DNA from 2 places in the Shewanella sp. SM87 genome. Region 2 is predicted to be linked to the other one. Evidence: riboswitches for the same ligand, from Rfam matches in the RefSeq annotation. Region 2 holds a riboswitch; the other holds the start of a gene.
What was found. Region 2 has a riboswitch for thiamine pyrophosphate ahead of L5M11_RS16690 (TonB-dependent receptor). Riboswitches for the same ligand answer to the same signal wherever they lie in the genome.

Region 1 (7,450 bases), on a different contig from region 2:
GCGTTAGATGATCTTGCCCTTTGAGTAACATCAGTACCAATGCAACTATGCCTGCGATGACGCCTAAGCCATGGGATACGCTATTAGCGATTTCTTCTTTAATACTATACGGCCCAGACTTAGCTGAGATGTTAGCTGGGTTTTGTTGTTCGATAACACTTTGACTCGACATGGTAGATACACACTCGCAAACGATAATGACTGAGTCTATCAGTTAGGAAAATAAACCACCATATTTAAGCGTACACTTGTAAGCTTAAATTTCGTGATTGGCTTCTATTTTTCATCTTTTAGATTTTTAACGCCGTCTTGCACTCCCATCAGTGCATCGCATTGATGATGTTACTCGCTTCAAGACGTGAGATTTAACATTCAATTTAGCGCGATTATGATCCCAATTCCCAGCCTTATTTGTCTTAACTAACAAGTGACTTATCAAGCACTGGCGTAAAGTACTGTGCTTGTAGCGTGTTGTATTCGCGTTGAACTTTACCCTGTTTGCCTCCTCTAATCTGCGTTGAGCACTCGTAAGTAAATGCAATCAATAGATAATTCGCTTTCAATATTCACCAACCCGATATTGGATTGATATTGAATTAGAGTGTAATCGTTCCACGTTAAGCATCATTGAAATCAATGGATACTATACAAAACCTAAGGATGGATTTTGCCTTTTCAACATCAACCCAAGGCCGCGCCTTTATTGACAGCATCTCCTACAGCGATAGCGATTGGAGATGATGTCGATAGTGCTTTGCTGATTTCGGTCACATCGCCAGAAGGTGAGACTTTTATCGCCTTTGATCATCAGCTCGGTGAACTGGATGCTGCTCAAACGCCTGTTTTTACCACTGATACGGAGCCATTAGCGTTCAATAGCGATGCAGGTCATTCAGCCTCTAAGCATGACATCAAAGGCATAGCTCAAGATAAAACCCAAGATTTGGTACTGCAAGAAATCCATGCTGAACATCAAGATCAACATCAACATAAATTGGTTCCTGAGTCTGAATCCAAACCTGAACTGTCTGGGACGATACAAACTAGTGCTCAGGGATTGGGGACGGGATCCGTTTTACGTGCTCGTCAGCCATATTTCAAAGAATTAAGTCTGTTATTTTTTGTGGTCTTAGTGCATGCGTGTTTATTTTTACTTATCTGTATTTTGTGGCGCCCGCAGTTAAATCCCTTCGGATTGAAGGAAATAGAAAGTCGTGGCCCTAAAGTGGCAGCGATCAAGGCTTACTTTATTTATGCTCCCGCGGTAGAGAAAGCCGAAACCTCAGAGTCCGAAACTGAGATAAAGGCCGAGGATAAGACTGAAGCGACAAGTTCTGTTACGCCTACAATTGTTCCCACGCCTCCAACTCAAGTTAAGCCTCTGCCAATACTTGAAAAGGTCATGCCTGAAACAATAGCACCCGAAAAGGCCGTCTCTGAAAAAGTAGAATCAGAAAAAGTGAACCCAGATACGGTTAAACCGAACATCACTCAATCGAGCCAATCTCAATCAAAGAAAACTCAATCAATTGCCCCAAGTGATGAACAACCCACTGAAACGATGGCAATAAAACCAACGAATACGTTGGATACCTCAGAATTAAAGCCGCAGCTTGGCGCTAAGAGCTCGCCTGCAGCAGAAGGTGAGATCACAATAGCGACAAGCTCAAGCATGATTTATTCACGCAGCAATATTTTGAACGTCAGCGCGAGCAAGCGCTCGATGATCTCGTCATTGAACAGGCCGATAAGTTCACCCGGAAATCGAATATGAGTGAAATGAGCCCAGAGATGGAGGTGCTATTTGTCCCTAATGCCGATGATTTCGGTGACACAACGAGTCTAGATTTACCCTTAGACCCAAATCGTATTGTGCGTAAAGGGGATACTTGTTATCGCGTGGTACAAGTCGGCACTCAAGTTAATCCTTACGCCGAAAATTTAGGCTTCCCATTTGACTGCAGTGGCAAAAAAATCAATCAAGCTATTGATGATGCCATTCAATCTCGATTAAACAAAATGATGCTCAAACCCCATAAATAGTGACTTTCTTTCATGATCTATTTTCACGATAATCACAACTTTGCTAGTTTAATTTAATTTACTTAATTAAAAACAACAAATTATGAATCTTTATTTTGGATTGGTAGTTAAGGTTTTTAATTACTTTTTTCCTTGTTTGTTGCTGCCGCTTCTGTCTATACTGCGCACTCATCTTGTCGGAGTGCCTCTTGGCTGAGACCGTTTATTCGGGATCCGTTGAACCTGATCAGGTTAAAACCTGCGAAGGAAACAAGCGTAATAACACATATTAAATCGCCAAAATAGACGGCTTGAACACCTGTTAACTCAGCAGTGTTTTAAGACTTAATGTTTAGATTTAATTGTTATTGAGCAGGGTAACTCAATTTTTGAAGCCAGTGTTGGCCACAAAAATTGATTGCCGTGTCCAGCTATCAACAACTCAATTCTCCAGACAAGCAACTCCATTTTTTAACGTGAGATTGCTTATGTCCAGTTCAAACCAAAACCCAGCTGTAGCTGCCAATTCGATAGAAATAACAGCGCCAGAATCGACAATCCCTAATAAATCGACAGTGCCTAATAAATCGGCTGAGTCTAGTCAATCAATCGTGCCTAATAAATCGGCTGAGTCTAGTCAATCAATCGTGCCTAAGGCGCCGAGTCGCCGCGAAACCCGCGCGCAGGCCCAAGCCTTTATCGATACGTTAGCGCCGCTGCAACATCCTAATTCACAAAAGATTTATCTCGAAGGTTCAAGTGCCGATATTCGCGTTGGCATGCGACACATTCTGCAGACTGACACGCTGGTGGGCGGAACAGATGATGCGCCTATCATGGAGAAAAATCCGCCAATCCGAGTGTACGATTGCGCCGGACCTTATTCCGATCCTGAGGCCGACATCAATGTGCGTCTAGGCCTTGGTAAATTAAGACAAAACTGGATCCTAGCCCGCAACGACACAGAGCAATTACCCTGTGCCACCTCAGATTTTACCCAACAAAGACTCGCCGACGACGGTTTAGACCATCTGCGTTTTGAGGCAGGTTCGAGTGCAATTGTCCGCCCACGCAGAGCGCTTCAGGGTAAACGAGTCAGTCAATTACACTATGCCCGTCAAGGGATTATCACGCCCGAAATGGAATATGTGGCGATCCGCGAGAACATGGCACTCGCCGAAGTACAGGATGAAATCCTCAATCGTAAAGCCAAGGGCGAAGCCTTTGGTGCCTTAGTTGGTGAACCGATTACCGCCGAATTTGTCCGCGCCGAAGTTGCCCGTGGCCGCGCGATTATTCCGCTGAATATTAACCATCCCGAAGCCGAACCTATGATTATCGGGCGTAATTTTCTGGTGAAAGTGAACGCCAATATCGGTAATTCTGCGGTGACGTCTTCCATCGAGGAAGAAGTAGAAAAGCTCGTCTGGTCTACCCGTTGGGGCGCGGATACTGTCATGGATTTATCCACGGGTCGTTATATTCACGAGACCCGCGAGTGGATCATCCGCAACTCACCAGTGCCCATCGGCACAGTGCCGATTTATCAAGCGCTGGAGAAAGTGAACGGCGTAGCAGAGGATTTAACCTGGGAAGTGTTCCGCGATACCTTGATTGAACAAGCGGAGCAAGGTGTTGATTATTTTACGATTCATGCTGGTGTGCTGCTTCGTTATGTGCCGATGACGGCTAAACGCGTTACTGGGATCGTTTCCCGCGGCGGTTCAATCATGGCCAAATGGTGCTTGAGCCATCATAAGGAAAACTTCCTCTACAGCCATTTTCGTGAGATCTGTGAGCTTTGCGTCGCCTACGATGTATCCCTGTCTTTAGGCGATGGTATGCGTCCAGGCTCGATTGCCGACGCTAATGATGCCGCCCAGTTTGCAGAGCTTGAAACCTTAGGTGAACTAGTCAAAATCGCGTGGGAATACGACGTGCAAACCATTATCGAAGGGCCGGGACATATCCCGATGCAGCTCATTAAAGAGAACATGGACAAGCAGTTAGTTCACTGCGACGAAGCGCCGTTTTACACCCTTGGCCCACAAATCACCGATATTGCACCTGGGTATGATCATTTCACCTCCGGCATAGGCGCGGCCATGATAGCTTGGTACGGCTGCGCTATGTTGTGTTATGTCACGCCAAAAGAACACTTAGGATTACCGAATAAACAAGATGTTAAGCAAGGTTTGATTGCCTACAAGATTGCTGCACACGCCGCCGATGTGGCGAAAGGTCATCCGAGTGCGCAAATTCGTGATAATGCGCTGGCAAAGGCGCGTTTCGAATTCCGCTGGGAAGATCAATATAACTTAGGACTCGATCCTGAAACCGCGCGTGCTTATCACGATGAATCTTTACCGCAGGAATCCGCTAAAGTCGCGCATTTTTGCTCTATGTGCGGCCCTAAATTTTGTTCGATGAAAATCACCCAAGATGTTCGCGCCTATGCCGCTGGCTTAGAGGCGGCACAAGCGAAAGCGGAGCAAGTTGAAGCGGCTGCCCAAGCCATGCAAGTCACAATCAAGACGCCGCAGGAGTTGGAAGCGGCAATGGCGCTAAAATCGGCACAATTTGCTGCCTCGGGTGCCGAGATCTATCAGGTGATAGACAAGCTTGTCGCCGATGTTGAGGAAGCCTAATTATGCAGGGTATTCATGGGGGGAAATTGCCCATGAATACCGAGCGCCCCGCGATTGTTTGGACTATAGCTGGTTCAGACAGCGGCGGCGGTGCCGGTATTCAGGCGGACTTGGCCACGATTCAAGATTTGGGTTGTCACGGTTGCAGCGTGATCACCACAGTGACGGCGCAAAGCTCAGTGGCGGTCACTTTAGTCGAGCCCGTATCAGCGGCGATGTTAATGGCTCAGTTGACCACTTTACTTTCAGACTTGCCACCCAAAGCAATTAAAATCGGCTTACTGGCAGATCAAACTCAAGTGGCATTGCTGGCAGATTGGATCGCGAGTTTTAAAATCCACTATTCATCTGTGCCTGTCATTGTCGATCCTGTGATGGTCGCCAGTTGTGGCGATGCATTAGCAGTAGATAACTGTCAGGATATAAAAAGTACGGCTAAATCAGCCTTAGATTTTAGGCCTTTCAAAGGTTTAATCGAACTTATCACACCCAATGTGCTTGAACTTGGGCGGTTAACTCACAGTGATGTTTCAACGAAAGCACAATTCGCTGCTGCAGCACAGGCTTTATCCCAGAGTTTAGATTGCAGTGTGCTCGCTAAAGGGGGCGATGTGAGCTTTGGCAGCACTGATATTCTTGATGATACTCATGCTAAAACTCACGATAACACTCATGCTCAAACTCAGGCTAACGTTCATGTTAGCACTCTCGATAGCAACGGCTGGGATCATGGGCTGGCCGAGGATTATCTGGTTTGCCATCAAGTACGCGCGAGCTCTGAGCTGCATCAAAATGGGCGCTTCTGGTTAGCCAGCCAGCGGGTTAATACCCGTCATAATCATGGTAGCGGCTGCACTTTGTCATCGGCCATTGTCGCCGTGTTAGCGCAAGGTTTTGTATTGCAAGATGCGGTGGTTGTTGCCAAAGCCTATGTGAGTCAAGGTTTAAGCGCAGCGATTGGCTTAGGGCAAGGTCCAGGGCCGTTGGCCCGTACGGGTTGGCCTAATGACTTGTCCCGCTATGCCAAGATAAGGCAGTGTTGTGATAATGGTATCAATCAACACCTTGATGTTGGTAATGATTTAGTTGCAACAGTTTTATCCGCAACAGATCAGGCAACCGCTCAGGTAAGAATAGCCTCGACGCAACCTCAAAATATTTTATCCCACGGTTTTAAAGTGCTCGATGCCGATCTTGGTGTTTACCCTGTGGTGAGTGACTTAACCATGCTGGAGAGTTTGTTAGCTGCGGGCGTTAAAACCCTGCAGTTACGGATAAAAACCGACATCAGCGAATTAACTACTGCAGCGCCAGCCGAATCTAATTTAGGCAAGTCTGCGCTAAGTAGATGTGAGTCAGGCAAATCTAAGTTAGGCGAACCTGAGTTAATTGGCTCCGAATTAGAAGCACAAATTCAAACGGCCATTGCCTTAGGTAAGCATTTTAATGCGCAGCTTTTTATCAATGATCACTGGCAGTTAGCGATAAAATACCATGCATTTGGGGTACATTTAGGCCAAGAAGATCTCGCCGTTACCGACTTAGCGGCCATTCAAGCCGCGGGGCTCGCGCTAGGCATATCGAGCCACAGTTATTTCGAGTTGCTATTGGCGCATCAATACTCGCCATCCTACATAGCGCTTGGGCATATATTCTCAACCACGACGAAGCAAATGCCTTCGGCGCCCCAAGGGCTCGCAAAACTTAAACATTATGTGGCGTTACTCCAAGACCACTATCCCTTGGTCGCCATTGGCGGCATCGACTTAGCTAATCTGGCAAAGGTGAAAGCCACTGGGGTCGGCAATATTGCTGTGGTGCGCGCAATAACCGAGGCTCAGGATCCAGTCGCAGCATTTGCAGAGTTGAGCCAAGCTTGGGAGCAATGTAGCTTGTCTGAAGAACTGGCTGTAAAGCATGAGTTGGTTGCTAAGCATGAGTAAAAACCAACCGCTTGCTCACGCAGAGGTTCTTTGCGACGGTACACAAAGCGCTCATACACTCAGTGATGCTGATTTCATGCGTTATTCTCGGCAAGTCTTATTGCCAGAGGTCGGTGAGGCAGGGCAATTGCAATTGGTCGACGCCAGCGTTGTTATTGTAGGGCTTGGCGGCTTAGGGCAATTGGCGGCGCAGTATCTGGCTTGTGCTGGCATTGGCAACTTGACCTTAATCGACATGGATAAGGTTGAAGTATCAAATCTGCCAAGACAATTGTTATTCAACGATGCCGACATTGGACTCAATAAGGCCCGAGTTGCCAAGCAAAAGCTCAAAGGCTTAGCGCCACATTGCACTGTTACTGCCCATGAAACAGCATTTAGTGCTGAGACATCAGCTCATCACTTCGCTGAGGTTTTACAATTAAAACAACAGGGTAAAAGAGTGCTCGTGCTTGACTGTACTGATAACTTTGCGACCCGCCAAGCCATTAATCGCAGCTGTATCGAAGCTGCTTTACCTTTAGTCAGCGCGTCAATCGCAGCATTTAGCGGCCAATTGTTTGCAGTCGATCAAGTGCAGTTCCCCTCTGGTGGTTGTTATCACTGTATTTTCCCCGTACAGACGAGAGTGTCACAGAGCTGCAGTACCCAAGGCGTACTTGGGCCGAACGTGGGCGTGATGGCGTCAATGCAATCTTTGGTGGCTATGCAACTTTTGTTGAATATGGATAGTTGTAATGAATCGAAAAGTGCCTTGTTGGGGCGTTTTTGGCGCTTCGACGCTAAATCACTTTCATGGACTGCGGCGATATTAACGCGGGATCCCCATTGTGACAT
Region 2 (7,450 bases):
CAATCGAGTGGGCTTCAAAATTAAATGCGCTTGAAAATCCGATGCCGTTAACAATTGGGTCCGTTTAAGAAAAGCTTACTTAATCCCAAAGCGCTTAGCGATGAAATAATCTAGGCTAGTGTAACGACCACCGCCTAAGGTAAAAAGCGCCAGCAACATAATAAAATAGGTGATCGCAAACTCAATACCATTATTAAGCACAGCAAAATTACCTGAACTGGTCAGCCAGTCATAGTTACCGTGCTCCTGCAATATTTCTTTGGCTTTCGCCAGTTTATCCCCTGCCTCAAGCACTCTGTCGTTGGCTAGCCAAGAGCTACCATCGGCAATCGCTAACCAACCATTTGGCCAATGCACAGTCAATGCGGCGACCAACATAGTGACCATTAAAGGGATTGAAATCAGTCGCGTCGCGAGCCCAAGCAGTAACAGGATAGCGCCAAAGAACTCAGTTCCCGCCGCCAGTCCTGCCATTAACGCTGGCATTGGCAGACCTAAGCCCCAATCGGGATTGGCAAACCAAGCAACCGTATCTTCAAAGTGAGCGAGCTTGTTATAGCCTGCTTGCATTAACACAGGTGCAAGGTAAATCCTAAGGGCTAATGGTGCTAAGCCTTCGAAATAGCGGCTCATATTGAGCAGTTTCTGATAAAGGGATACGAGTAGCATAAGGTCTCTATTTAGTAGTTAGTAGGCTGATTTATTGGCTTGCAGGAATAGACCCAAGCAAGGCAATAAATCTTTCATGGCCTAGGCTTCTTTTTCAATCGCTTCTTGATTCAGTTCCTTGAGATCTTGAATGAGTCCACCTAACTTTTTATAAAAATGCTTAGACTGCTGCTCCGATAAGCTCGCATTCATCGCCAACAGCAAAGTCCCAAATGCCTCAGTATTTTTACGTAAAAACACTTTATGTTGTTCTGACTTAAGCTCATCGGGCTGCGTCATCAGCAAGGTCAAACGCTCGGTTAATAATGTTTTATCGGCGCGCTGACCCAATGCAACTTCAAACTGGCGTAACCATTCGTGTCTGTACTCAAGCCACATATCTAAGGTGGATAAACGCTGTTGATTATATTGGTGAATAAGCACTTTTTGCTCCGCAGTTACACTTCCAAGCCAATCATCAAATTGGGTTTGAAGGTTTTCATCGGCATCTTTTTGTAACTGTTCAGGGGTTTTACCCGCAAATTCTTTAACGAGCTCCTGCTCTTCCTCCCGTAATTTTGTGAGGATCTGCTTCACCTGTTCATCGGACAAAGACATTATGATAGGTAGAAGCTCGGGCAAGGCGAACTCAAACAATCGAAACCAATGCCGCTTAGCAATATTCACATGATCTGCCCATAGCACTGGCGTTAACGTATTGGTTTTTATGAGGATTTCCACTTCGGTCAATTGCACCACATAATGAGCTAACTCTTTAGATTGGTGCCAAATGACAAATTTTTCAATGAGGGAATCGAATGCCTTTTGCTGAGATTTATCTAAGGTAACATAATCCTCTTGCTCCCAGCCGATGGCCCAGTCGAGGAAATGGTAACTGAATTTAGTGGAGCAGGCGCTTAAGCCTAAGAGACACACAAGTAGCATCACGCCTTTTTTCATACTGAATAATCCATCCTAGAATTGTTGCTAATAAGACGCTTGAGACTATATAAAGTTGCTTTTTATATCAAACAAGTTTGTCTAATAAAGGTTTTCAGTATGTTCTACCCGCATGTCCCACCAATCGCGCGGTCAATGCCATAAGGGAATGAACCATTATCATCAGATGGAAACTAAGCACACGCAATAATGACTATTTGGGGGTGATCAGCGGCCAGAAGCAATCAAACCAAGCAAGGTAGTCGGCGCTACGACTGGGTTCTGTTTGCGCTGCCATCAATAATGCCCAGTAGCAAGCAAATACCCAATACATGTCAATGGCAGCAGGCACTGCCGTTACGGCTTGTGCAGTAACATAAGGATGTCCACTCAGATACTGTTTCACCAACACACTTTGCTGATAGGGCGTTAACGCATGTGTCGCTAACACTACAGCCAACTCACACAGTGGATGCGACGCCGTCGCATACTCAAAATCAATACAACACAAGCGGTTATTTTTAAGTAACAAATTATGGGGATTAAGATCGCGATGGCAAAACTGCGGCTTGATTATGCAGGCTGCTAACTCATCACACCAATGTTTGATGTCGATTTGAATTGCAAGCAGCTTAGCCACCCGCTCATTCCAATCACGAGTATTGCTATAACCAATATCACTACCCTGCTTCAATGGCACAGCTCGCCTTAATACTGGCTCACGAAATGTTGCAGAAGCCTGATAGGCAAGCATTTGCTGGTGATATTCCTGCCACTGCTCAGTGATACTAATATCATAAGGCCCTGTAGGCAGATCGCGTAATTGCAGCAATAACGCCAATAGCAAACAATGGGCTTGGTTAGGATGCGTTTCTTGTTCTGCTGCCGGATACTGTAAATAATTAAACGTCGATTGCCCCAGCACAAAATCAGCTGCACTCGTTTGGCGTTCTAACGCTGGCCAGTGGATTAAGCCTTCGTTTTCAATATCGTCACTTTCAATATAATCACTTTCAATAAAATCACTGAGGTAATAACGCTCATCTTCGCTCACCCACAACAGTTCAGGAGCAAGTTTAGCTTGAGCCAATTGCTGCCAGTAAAAACGCTCCTGCTGGCGGTTGCAAAAACTGTCCGCCGCATCGGCATTCATCCGCAGCACATAACTGCCTGCGGGCGTAGTGATTTTATAGTTGTGATTACTTAAGCCGCCCGCAAGCTCATGAATACTTAACACGTTAACTAGCCCAGCACTTTTGAGTATGGAGTAAAGTGCTTTGAATGGCTCGCCCACTGAGCGCTGCATCGAGACGTTTATATCGAGCATTAACTGAGTAACTTCAAGGTATTAGCTTCACGGGCGTCGGCTAACGCGGTTCGCCACAGGAAATACCCCACGACCGCCAGACCCACATAAAGCACGAATAACAAGGATGTCAGCATCAAGCCTTTGCTGAGATAAAGGTAAATCGACACTATGTCGATAACCACCCAATAAAGCCAATTCTCAAGTACCTTTTTTGCCACTAAATAAGTCGTCATCACGGCGAAACAGGTTGTCGCCGCATCTAGATACGGGAATGCGGCTTGGGTATACGTCGCCATACCGTGACCAACCAAAAGCGAAATCACGCCCGTCGCTGCGATCAACTTTAAATGGGTTTTCAATGGCCAAGTGGTCACTTTTACGCCTTGATGCTTATCACCACCTTGGGTCCAGAGCCAATATCCATAGAGCGCCATTGCCATGTAATAGACGTTAAGCACAGACTCCATCAATAGCGACACCTTCCAAAACAACACAGTGTAAATGGCGGTACTGGCAAAGGCCGCCGCCCAGCACCACACACTGGCCTTCATAGCCAGCAGTAAATATGCCATCGCCAACAATACCGCGAGGGCTTCCCATACGGTCATCACATGGACTTCACCAAAGGCCGTATTAACGCTCTCGACCAAGGTTAACCATAAATCTGTCATAGTGTTGTTCTCATTGCCTATTTGTCGCTTACATGGCGGTCAATCATTATTCGCTGTGGGCTAAATTCAGCTCACCACCGATAAACTTACACACAAATACCGCCTTGCCCCACTTCTCATGGGCAGCTTGCATCTCGGTCGCTAGCATAGTCATCACATCTAAATAATCGCCGCACACTTGAGTTGCCATCGCATTAGTCACGCGCTCGATATTGGGATAGCTATCCACGCGGCCAATAAACCACTTGATAGGATCGAGGTAATTTTCATTAAAGGGATACATGCTAATTTCTGCGGTCAGTTTCATTTTAATTCCTTGATATTCTGAAGTAAGGCTGTAGCCCAAATACTGGGCTACAGTTCAGTTAACACTTAAATGATTATGCTCACTTTAAAATGAGCTATTACATAAACTTAACGTTAAAGGTTACGCCAATCTGACGCGGATCGCCGTAACGAATATATTGCTTTTCCGCCCAACCGTTATCTGGCTCATTGCCAAAATAGAAGCCACGCACACCGTATTCTTCATTAAACAGATTGCGTCCCCACAAATATGCCGACCATGCGTTCGCCTCATAACCTACGCGTGCATTGACGATAGTGTAGGGTTCAGAGCGGGATTCATTGCTGTCTGAATAATAGAATTCACTCTTACCGCTAAGATTCAGGTTCGCAAACCAACCCGAATTAGCACGATAAGTCCCGCCAAGGCTGTAGGTAAGATGTGGAGAATGGGCTAGATCGCGGCCAGTTAAATCCACCTCAGTGCCATATTTGTCCTGATACTGGTAGTCACCGTAGGCCGTTTCTAACCAACCTAAGCTTGAGTAAACTTGCAGATTATCCGTGGCATACCAGGTTGCATCTAACTCAGCGCCATAGTTATTCGAACTGCCTGCATTTTCAGTGAACAAGATAAAACGCTGTGGTTTATCGGGATCTTGCTGTGATGCAGCCACCTGTTGATCTTGTCTGTCCATATAGAACAGCGCCAAATTAGTATCGATAAGTCCAGCTAACCAATGGGATTTAAGGCCGATTTCATAGTTATAGAGCGTCTCAGTACTAAACTCTTTTTTATCGTTCAATTCGACGGGCAAAGTCATGTTGAAACCGCCCGCCTTGTAACCGCGTGCGACTCGGACATAAGCATTGTGCGAGTCGTTCAGCACTTTACTCACAGCAATATGACCGCCCCACATGGTTTCGCTCGGGTCGAAATTATCGTTATTCGTATCAGAGTAATGGCTGTTGCGGCGCTCTAAACGTAGCCCCACAGATAAAGCATAATTTGAGCCCAAATCCGTATCGAGCTGACCAAACAGTGCATAGTTTGTCGCCTCATACTCTGAGTCTAAGACTTCATCTAGCGAAGTATTGTACTCAGAATACAATTGGTTATCTTCTTTCAGATTCATGGCATACACACCAAGCAACCAATCAGTACTCTCTGCAAAAATACGGCCCTGCTCGGTAGAACTTAGGCGAAACTCTTGCGACGCGGTTTTACGCTGACCCGTTTTATCCCAAAAATAATCGTATTGACACGGCGCCAGATTGCCATTGTCATCATTGCATTGCTTAGAGGCCCAATATTCTGAGTTAGCCCAATCGCCATCGTAACTGTAATGGTGATCGGTATTCGCAAAAGAGGTTAACGAAGTTAATTCGAAGTTTTCTGCGCCGGAATAGGTCGCTTTAAAACCCGCGCCTGTGGTGCGTTGGCTATCGACACCCGGTTGATCCGATGTTGTCTGGGTTGGTGAATTGGTTAAACTCCAGACATCATAGCCATTATCAAAATCGGCATGCAGCACAGTTAAATCAAACTGCAAATCATCTGTCGCATACCAGCGCAGCTTAGCGCGGCCGCTGAATTCATCGCGACCATTGGTATCATCACGGTCTAAATACAGGTTATCGTGGTAACCATTTTGCTGATGTTGCTGCATTGACACACGATAAAGCAGCTTGCCAGAATCCGTTAATGGGCCAGAACTGAAACCACTAAAAGTGCGTAAATCATCATCGCCTAACGACACTTCGCCGCCATGCTCAAACACATCAGTTGGATCGTTACTCTTCAGATAAATCAGTCCCGCTAAGGCATTCGCGCCGTAACGCGTCCCCTGCGGTCCACGAAGCACTTCGACCTGCTGTAAATCGTACATGCTCGACACCATACCAATACCGGATAAATCGATATCATCTATGATGTAACCCACGGAAGAATTAGGTGCGCCTTGGTATTGTTCCTGTTCCCCTACACCGCGAATTTGAAAATATTTCGGCCGAGAGCTTCCACCTGACCAGTTAAAATTGGCGATAGAATTAAGCAGATCTTCAAAGTGTTGCGCACTTTCATCCTGAATTTTTTGACTGTCGATAACGGTAATGCTTGAAGGCATTTTTTCTAAACTTGAGCTGCGAAAATCCGCCGTCACCACCATGACTTCCATCTCAGGGCTGGGATCAGGTTTATCGATAGCATCGGTTTGTGCAAATGCAGCAGTGCTCAGCGCTGCGGCGATGGCTAACGCCAGCGGCGCTCGGGCTAAAAATAAGCTTGGCGATACGGTTGAAAATGGAGATTGATGGTTTGACGTTTTACGGTTTGACATAGGACCTCAAATATAATGTTTGAGATCCGGCAACGAATAAGCGATTCAGAAGTGTGCTGTTGATTGGCCCATTCCTACGCCGGTATTAGCCGGATCAGGTTCTAAGGGTTCGTCAGATGACATCTCAGTTTGCAGCCGTTAACGTTAAAATCAGAGTAACATTAATGCACAACAAACACCCCTTGGCGGCGCCTAGTATACATGACGGAAATAAAAAGTGGGCACTCTTATCTCTGCGATTCAATTAAATGTCGCGAAAACCACTGCCCTTCAGTTCGTATGATGAAAATATCTTTAGTAGCCGCCTAAATCCTTTCGTCCATTTGACCGCCTATCATGATAATGCTATAGAGGGTCGCAATTTCGAACACAGTAAGAGGATCATAGTCGATGCAGCTAAAACCTTTATCGAAAGGACGTTATAGCCAGCGATGGGAGCAAGACTATCCACTTATTGAAGCGGTTGTACTTAGCTGTATCAGCGAAATAAAAATGCTCAAAAAAGGCGCTCACCTCATGACGCAGGGGGAAGCGATGGCATCACTTGTATTGGTGAAGCAAGGTCGCGTATCACTCGGCCATACCGCGAGAAATGGTCGGTGTTTTCAATTAGGTACTATTGATTGTGATTCACAGCTGTTTGGCGAAATGGAGTTCTTCACCCAGTACCACTGTCAACTAGACATTATTGCCAGTGAACCCTTAGAAATCATGTTGATTAGCGCTGAAAAACTGCAACATTGCCTCGGTCAACACCCTCAACTCGCGCTATTTTTCGCTAGTGCAATTGCGATTGACTACCAAGACACAGTGGATATTTTTACTCGGCGACTGCTCTATCCCATCAGTTATAACGTGGCATTTGATATTTACCATGAATACTTAAATGACTTGCCCGTAGATGGCTTTAGTAAACGTTATTTAGAGGCTGAACGATTTGGCACTACCGACCGAGTCTACCGTCGGGCGCTACAAAATCTTGAGGAACGAGGCTTAATTGAGCGGAAAAAAGATGGCATTCGGATTTGTGATCTCAACGCACTCAAGAAATTTGTTGAAGCAGGTATATAACCGCTTTCAACATAACCCACACTCGACTTAATTTAACAACCGAGTGTGGGATGGATGCACAGGTAAATTAACTTACCGATGGCGAGTGTTGTTCCATAGCCGATTTCATCCGACTTGAAACGATCAATAGCATAAATATCGCTGCGTAAAGCAGAGGAATCACATACATCACTGTTTGTAATCCGATA

Region 1: another riboswitch for thiamine pyrophosphate. It lies ahead of thiC (phosphomethylpyrimidine synthase ThiC); the one in region 2 lies ahead of L5M11_RS16690 (TonB-dependent receptor).

What each region holds. Positions count from the first base shown of each region.
Region 1 is NZ_JAKKSC010000008.1:96,458-103,907, reverse strand. Features, by position in the region: gene trhA (PAQR family membrane homeostasis protein TrhA) at 1-172, opposite strand, end outside; partial or broken gene L5M11_RS08485 (hypothetical protein) at 668-2,043, shown strand; TPP riboswitch at 2,211-2,309, shown strand; gene thiC (phosphomethylpyrimidine synthase ThiC) at 2,511-4,670, shown strand; gene L5M11_RS08475 (bifunctional hydroxymethylpyrimidine kinase/phosphomethylpyrimidine kinase) at 4,673-6,613, shown strand; gene L5M11_RS08470 (HesA/MoeB/ThiF family protein) at 6,606-7,450, shown strand, end outside.
Region 2 is NZ_JAKKSC010000022.1:59,601-67,050, reverse strand. Features, by position in the region: gene L5M11_RS16715 (DoxX family protein) at 76-669, opposite strand; gene L5M11_RS16710 (DUF6279 family lipoprotein) at 751-1,608, opposite strand; gene L5M11_RS16705 (phosphotransferase) at 1,802-2,914, opposite strand; gene pnuC (nicotinamide riboside transporter PnuC) at 2,914-3,567, opposite strand; gene L5M11_RS16695 (hypothetical protein) at 3,614-3,874, opposite strand; gene L5M11_RS16690 (TonB-dependent receptor) at 3,972-6,191, opposite strand; TPP riboswitch at 6,246-6,384, opposite strand; gene L5M11_RS16685 (Crp/Fnr family transcriptional regulator) at 6,582-7,262, shown strand; gene tsgA (MFS transporter TsgA) at 7,330-7,450, opposite strand, start outside.